DNA from 3 places in the Rhizobium leguminosarum genome. Region 3 is predicted to be linked to each of the others. Evidence: predicted binding sites of a transcription regulator. Region 3 holds the regulator's gene; each other region holds the start of a gene.
What was found. Region 3 encodes PhoB, which activates phosphate uptake and scavenging genes when phosphate is short. Its sites were predicted from a motif close to TGTCATNNANCTGTCAT; they were not measured.
Positions count from the first base shown of each region.

Region 1: the regulator PhoB is predicted to act here: its motif matches at 1,112-1,128, upstream of phnF (phosphonate metabolism transcriptional regulator PhnF).
Region 2: the regulator PhoB is predicted to act here: its motif matches at 1,305-1,321, upstream of BA011_RS18675 (DUF2794 domain-containing protein).

Region 1 covers NZ_CP016290.1:547,033-549,300, forward strand. Annotated here, with positions in the region: gene BA011_RS36995 (ABC transporter substrate-binding protein) at 1-1,062, opposite strand, end outside; gene phnF (phosphonate metabolism transcriptional regulator PhnF) at 1,322-2,077, shown strand; gene BA011_RS45775 (DUF2188 domain-containing protein) at 2,239-2,268, shown strand, end outside.
Region 2 covers NZ_CP016286.1:3,807,399-3,809,666, reverse strand. Annotated here, with positions in the region: gene BA011_RS18680 (DUF1223 domain-containing protein) at 220-960, shown strand; gene BA011_RS18675 (DUF2794 domain-containing protein) at 1,344-1,745, shown strand; gene BA011_RS18670 (GNAT family N-acetyltransferase) at 1,752-2,268, opposite strand, start outside.
Region 3 covers NZ_CP016286.1:4,632,775-4,635,042, reverse strand. Annotated here, with positions in the region: gene BA011_RS22550 (GcrA family cell cycle regulator) at 1-337, shown strand, start outside; gene phoB (phosphate regulon transcriptional regulator PhoB) at 585-1,268, opposite strand; gene phoU (phosphate signaling complex protein PhoU) at 1,403-2,116, opposite strand; gene pstB (phosphate ABC transporter ATP-binding protein PstB) at 2,161-2,268, opposite strand, start outside.

The DNA.
Region 1 (2,268 bases), on a different replicon from region 3:
GTAACCAGCCTCCGCAAGAAGGCGTTTTGCTTTCTGCGGATCAAAGACGAAATCCTGACGCTGCGGATCGAACAGGTCTCCGAAGGCAGAGATCTGCCAACTGGTGGGAACGGTCGTCTTGCCCGACCACAGCGCTTGAACGAGAAGGTTTCTGTCGATCGACAGGCTGAGGGCCTGCCTGATCCGCTTGTCCTTCACATAGGGCTCGGTGCCAACAAACCAAATGACCTGAAGGTTCTCGATGACACTTTCTTCGGTCTTCAGATACTCGTACGAAGAGATCGTGCTCAACTGATCGGGATCGACCTGAACGATTAAATCGCACTCGTGATTGATGAGGCATGCCAGGCGGGCCTGCGAGTCTGGAATGACGCGGAAGACTAGACGGCCAAAGGCCGGCTTGCCGCCCCAGTAGTTATCGAAAGGCTCGAAGGTAAGCTTGTCACCATCATCCCACTGAACAAATTTCGCCGGCCCAGTTCCGACCGGATGCCGCTTGAAGCCGTTGACGCCCATCTCCCTATAGGCTCGCTCATTGACGACCGCTGCGGTCGTGTCCGCCAAACGAAGCTCGAGAACGGGATTGGGCCGTGCAGCTCTGATCCGTATTGTTTCGGGATCGATGATCTCGACCGCCTCAATGTCGCCCAGATATCTCTTCGCGGTCGGAACAAGCGCCTTGTCGCCGAAGATACGTTCCTTCGAGAACGTGAAAGCAACGTCCTGCGCCGTTAGCGTATCACCGTTGTGGAATTTGACATTCTGCCGCAACTTGAGTTCGATCGTTCGATCGTCGATCCTTTTCCATGCGGTTGCAAGAGAAGGAATCAGGACAGCGTGGCCAGCGGTCTGTTCTGATGCATAGTCCCGTCGAATAAGTGTATCAAACACTGAGTATGTTACGCGCATGTCCACAGACAAGGGGGCGTCTGCCGGTTCAAGCTTGGCGGGTTGATCATTGAGACCAATCACCAGCTGAGGGCGGTCGCCAGCCCGCGCATAGGTCGTAGCCGCCGCGGTGGATGCAATCACAACAAAAGTAGTCAAAAGAATATTCTTCATGATCGGCCACCTTGGTTCATCGTTCAGACGTTCCATCTATGGAATGAATCTAACAGTTAGATGACGTTTTCAAATTTTTCTTCTCGAAGAAGACTCATTGGACGAAGGCCGAGGTCAATCGTTTCATCCTATTGATTTACTGTTATCTTCCACATACAGTGAGTCCAACCAACGGTATCCCAGGTTGATTAATTTCAGGAACGACCGCCTAACGCGCGAATTATTCATTGGTACGTTCCAGCTTTTGAAAGGAATAACCGTGTCGAGAACCGGTACAACTCTTTGGCATCAAGTCGGTGAAGCTTTGGAAGCAGAGATCGAGACTGGCATGTATCCGGGCGGGTCGAGACTACCGACCGAACCGGACCTAGCGAAAAGATTCAACGTTAGTCGCAATACGGTGCGTCGTGCCATGGCGACGCTTGAGGAAAAAGGGCTGGTCCGGATCGAGCAAGGTCGCGGCACTTTCGTTCACGAGCGATTCTTAAGCTTCAAAATCTCCAAACGGACGCGATTTTCGCAGAACCTTCGATCACAGGGCCTTGAACCCGGACATGAACTCCTGGGCTCGGACATCGTCCCGGCCACGGAGGAGATTGCAGCTATCCTGCATCTGCGGTCGAATGACGCCGTTATCTTCATGCGAAGCCGTATGCTCGCAGAAGGCGTAGTGGTGTCTCTGAACGAGGTTTATTACCCTTTTCGACGCTTTCCCTTGCTCGCGGAGAAACGAGCTCAACTGCACACGATGACCGAAGTTCTCGCCGAATATGGCGTTTCGGACTACACGCGCCTTTCTACGGCCATCACCGCTCGACCGCCTACTGACGACGAAGCTCGCCTTCTTCGGCAACCGAGATCGCGTTGGGTTATCTGCACGCAAAAAATCGATGTCGATCAGGAGGGTGCCCCGATCTGTTGCTCAAACGGGGTGTGGGCGGCGGATCTGGTAAAGTTCCTTGTCGACGAAACAGATTTTGCACCAGCGTACGCGTCCGGAAACAACGAATCTTGAAGATGACCAAGTTAGATAATGTCGGTCTCGTCACGCCTGATGCCATAGGCCGCGGCGCTGTCTCATTTGATGAGGCGGCTATTCAATCGGTGGGCCACCGGCCAGGGTGAAACGCAAGCACCGCCAGACGCGGGAAAGGACACGAGCTATGCTGGACACTGCTGCGGCTCACAGGTGCTCGGCGCCGGCAA
Region 2 (2,268 bases), 830 kb from region 3:
ATGATAATGGCCGCCGGAGAGCAGTTTCCGGCGGCTTTTTCTTTGCGGCGGCAGTATTCAAACGGGGCTCACGATGATTTGTTTCACGCAAGTTCCTGTCGAGCTTCGTCTCACCCGTTCGTGACTTTTCGTTTGGACCTGGAAGGATTATTCGTACGTTCATATGTCAGGGCCGCCGGTTCAAACATGCCGTCGGCGCTGAAAAAGAGGTGCAGGTGAATGTCCCCCCGTTTTTTGCTTCCGCTAATCGCCAGCGTTGTTCTGTCGGGCCCGCTGCAGGCCGACGACGGCACGCCGAAAGGTGTTGTCGAACTCTTCACGTCGCAGGGCTGCTCCTCCTGTCCTCCCGCTGATGCCGCTTTTCGCAAGCTGGTGAACCAGGGCGATGTCATCGCGCTCGCCTATCATGTCGATTACTGGAACTATCTCGGCTGGGCCGATACGCTGAGCTCCAAGGAAAATACCGAGCGACAGTATGGCTATGCCAAGACGATGGGCCGCAGCAACGTCTACACGCCGCAAGCCATCGTCAACGGACGTGACCATTTGGCCGGCGCCGATCTGAATGGCATCAACAGCAAGATCGATACCTATAGCAGCGAAGGCAACGGGCTGACCGTTCCGATCAGTGCCGCGATGCGCGGCGACGAGTTGGAGATCAAGATCGGCGCGGGACAGGGCAGAGCCAATGTCGTGATGGTCTATTTCGATAAGGAAAAGACGATCGACGTCGAAAAGGGCGAGAACAGCGGCCAGAAGATCTCCTATCTGCACAGCGTCACCAATGTCGAAACCGTCGGCATGTGGGACGGTAAGGCAACCAGTCTGACGCTGCCGGCCAGCGTCCTGCAGCGGCCGCAGCTCGAGGGCTGCGCCATCCTGCTGCAATCGGCAACCGCAGACGGCGATCCGGCTGCGATCCTTGGCGCGACCGTGGTGATGGCTGGCAAAAATATATGAGATTCCATCCGGTTCCGGATGAAGTGCCGGGCGGCCCGGCCGAGCGTATTCGGGGCTGGGGTTAAGGTCGATACGCTCCGCCGGGCCCTTTGGCGCGCTGGCGCCAAACCGGAATTCATAAATCTCCTGCAAATGAGGCGCTGTTTTGACTGAAATGCGGCGCTGCGGAGAAAGCGTGGACCTGTCCAACGTATCATGCTTTCCGAAAATCGAACCCAACTTTCGGAAGGCATGATGCACTAACTCAAAGTGCTACAGCGTCCTTGCGCGAGAGACGTGCGGCGCTGCAGTGCGGCGGAATGTGACGGCTGGCACTCTTGCAATTTGCGGCGGCTCGGGCAAACTGTCACCCTCCTGTCACAAGCGGAGGCCTCGGGAGACTGATGACAGATCAGCCGGATTTGCGACACGGCGAAAGCCGCTCCGTCGACAATAGTTCCTCAGTCGTCGTCGATCTCAGGGAATACAAACAAAGCAAGGACCCGCTTCCGGTGACCTTCCACCGGCGCGAACTGGACGCGATCCTCTGGATCTACGGCCGCATGGTCGGTGACGGTGAGTGGCGCGACTACGCCATCGATCACCTGAAGGACAGGGCGGTCTTTTCCGTTTTCAAGCGTTCCGGCGAAATGCCGCTCTTCCGCATCGAGAAAAACCCGAAGCTCGCCGCCAAGCAGGGCGCCTATTCCGTGATCAGCGTCAACGGCACGATCCTGAAGCGCGGTCACGAGCTGAACCAGGTGCTGAAGGTCTTCGACAAGGCCCTGAAGCTCGTCGACAGATAAGCCATATCAGCCGTTAAACAGCACGCCGGGATAGGTCGACGGGTCCGGATCGGTGCTCATGCCGTCACCGAGGGCGCGCTGCATGAACATCGTATCCAGCCAGCGGCCGTGCTTGTAGCCGGTGCCCTTCATCAGTCCGACCTCCTCGAAGCCGGCCGTGCGATGGAGCGCGATCGATGCGGGGCTGGCGCCGCCGATGACGGCCGCCATCTGCCGAAAGCCGAGGGTGGTGCAACGGATGATCAGTTCGGCGAGCAGCGCCTTGCCGATGCCGCGGCCACGGGCTTCAGGCGCCAGATAGATCGAATCCTCGACCAGCCAGCGATAGGCGGGACGCGTGCGGAAGGCCGAGGCATAGGCGTAGCCGAGGAGAGTCCCGTCCGCGCCGATGGCTGCGATATAGGGATATTGCTGGCCGACGATCGCCGAAAAACGCAGTGCCATCTCGGCCTCGGAGGGCGGGACGATCTCATAGCTCGCTACGCCGTTCAGGACCGATTCGCGATAGATATCGGCAATGGCG
Region 3 (2,268 bases):
GGCGCCGCGCGCACCGAACTACACCTCGCGGATCACGACCCGCACCGTCACCCGCCAGCAGGGCGCGACGATGCTGAAGGAAGAGATCGAGATCGAAACGATCGAGGAAATGGAATACGTGCCGAGAGGCAACGTGGTGGTGCCGATTTCGCGCCGCCTCGGCCTGACGGAACTGACCGAACGCACCTGCAAGTGGCCGGTCGGCGATCCGCTGAAGGACGACTTCCATTTCTGCGGCTGCGAGTCCCCCGACAATTCGCCTTATTGCGGCTATCACCAGAAGCTCGCCTACCAGCCGGTGAATGAACGCCGCCGGGCAGCGGCGCGGGCCAGCTGAACGCGGGCAACCATCGTTAGAATGCAGAAAACGGGCCGAGTGGCCCGTTTTTTTATGCGAGTGGATGTGAGCTCAGGTTCCTCCGTCATGCTCGGCCTTGTGCCGAGCATCTGATCACCTCAATTGCTTTGACGGAAAAACTTTATTTTCAAATACTTAACTTGGCGTGTGCAGATCCTCGGCACAAAGCCGAGGATGACGTCGCAGGTTTTGCCAGGGATTTGTCAGCAGGCTCATATGGAAGCCCTCAGGCTTCCATCGAATAACCGGCGCCGCGGACGGTGCGGATGACGTCCTGCATGTTGGAGAAATTCAGCGCCTTGCGCAGGCGGCCGACATGGACGTCGACGGTGCGCTCGTCAACATAGATATCGTGGCCCCAGACGCCATCGAGAAGCTGCGAGCGGGAGAAGACCCGGCCCGGCGACGACATCAGGAATTCCAGCAGGCGGAATTCGGTGGGGCCGAGGCGGACTTCGCGGCTCTTGCGATGGACGCGATGGGTTTCGCGGTCAAGCTCGATATCGCCGCATTTCAGCACCGTCGACAGCACCTCGGGACGGGCGCGGCGCAGCATCGCCTTGACGCGGGCAACGAGCTCGGGGGTCGAGAAGGGCTTGACGACATAATCGTCGGCGCCCGTCGACAATCCGCGGACGCGCTCGCTCTCCTCGCCGCGCGCCGTCAGCATGATGATCGGCAGTCGCTCGGTTTCCGGCCGCATGCGCAGGCGCCGGCAGAGCTCGATGCCGGAGACCCCCGGCAGCATCCAATCGAGGATGAGAAGATCGGGCGTGCGCTCCTGAAGCCTCATTTCGGCTTCGTCGCCACGAAGGATGGTATCGACCTCGAAGCCTTCCGCTTCGAGATTGTAGCGAAGAAGCACGCTGAGGGCTTCCTCGTCTTCAACAACTGCAACTCTCGGGATCATGCGTGTCGGTCTCCTCGCGCATCATCCTTAAATCAGGGGTGATTTAAGCAATTCATCCTGCGCAAATTCAGAAATTGGCTGCGACCTCTTTGCGCGCCCCGGACGGGCGCGCACGCAACTAACTATGCGGGCGGTTATTCCGTGACCGCGCCGACGGTGTTGGCGCTGTCGTCCTTCGGACGATCGCCTTCCGGCTGTGCGCCTGTCGTCATGTAAAAGATCGTCTCGGCGATGTTGGTGGCATGGTCGCCGATGCGCTCGATGTTCTTGGCGCAGAAGAGAAGATGCGTGCAGCTGGTGATGTTGCGCGGATCTTCCATCATGTAGGTCAGGAGTTCGCGAAACAGCGAGGTGTACATCGCGTCGATCTCGTTGTCGCGTTCACGGATCGCATTCGCCTTGTCGGCTGAACGATTGGTGTAGACATCGAGCACTTCCTTGAGCTGGACGAGCGCCAGCTCGGACAGATGCTCGAGGCCGCGGGCGAGCTTACGGGGAACGCCGGTGCTTTGGACGGCGATGACGCGCTTGGCGGTGTTTTTGCCGAGGTCGCCGACGCGTTCGAGATCGGCGGCGATGCGGATCGAACCCATGATTTCACGCAGGTCCGAGGCCATCGGCTGACGGCGGGCGATGGTGACGATCGCCTTGTCGCCGATTTCGCGTTCGGCGTGATCGAGGATCACATCGTCGGAGATGACCTTCTGCGCCAGCGCGGTATCGCCGTTGACGAGGGCGCGGACGGCTTCGCTGACCATCTGCTCGGCCAGGCCGCCCATTTCGGAAATCCGCCTGGACAGGAACTTCAGATCATCATCGTAGGCAGAAAAAATATGTGTCGATGCCATGGGGCTTTATCCTCGAATAACGGGAAGGCTTGGTGTCGCCAAAATCAACCGAAGCGACCCATGATGTAGTCCTGGGTGCGCGGATCGTCGGGATTGGTGAACATCTTGTCGGTGTCGTTCTCCTCGACGAGATTGCCGAGGTGGAACATGGC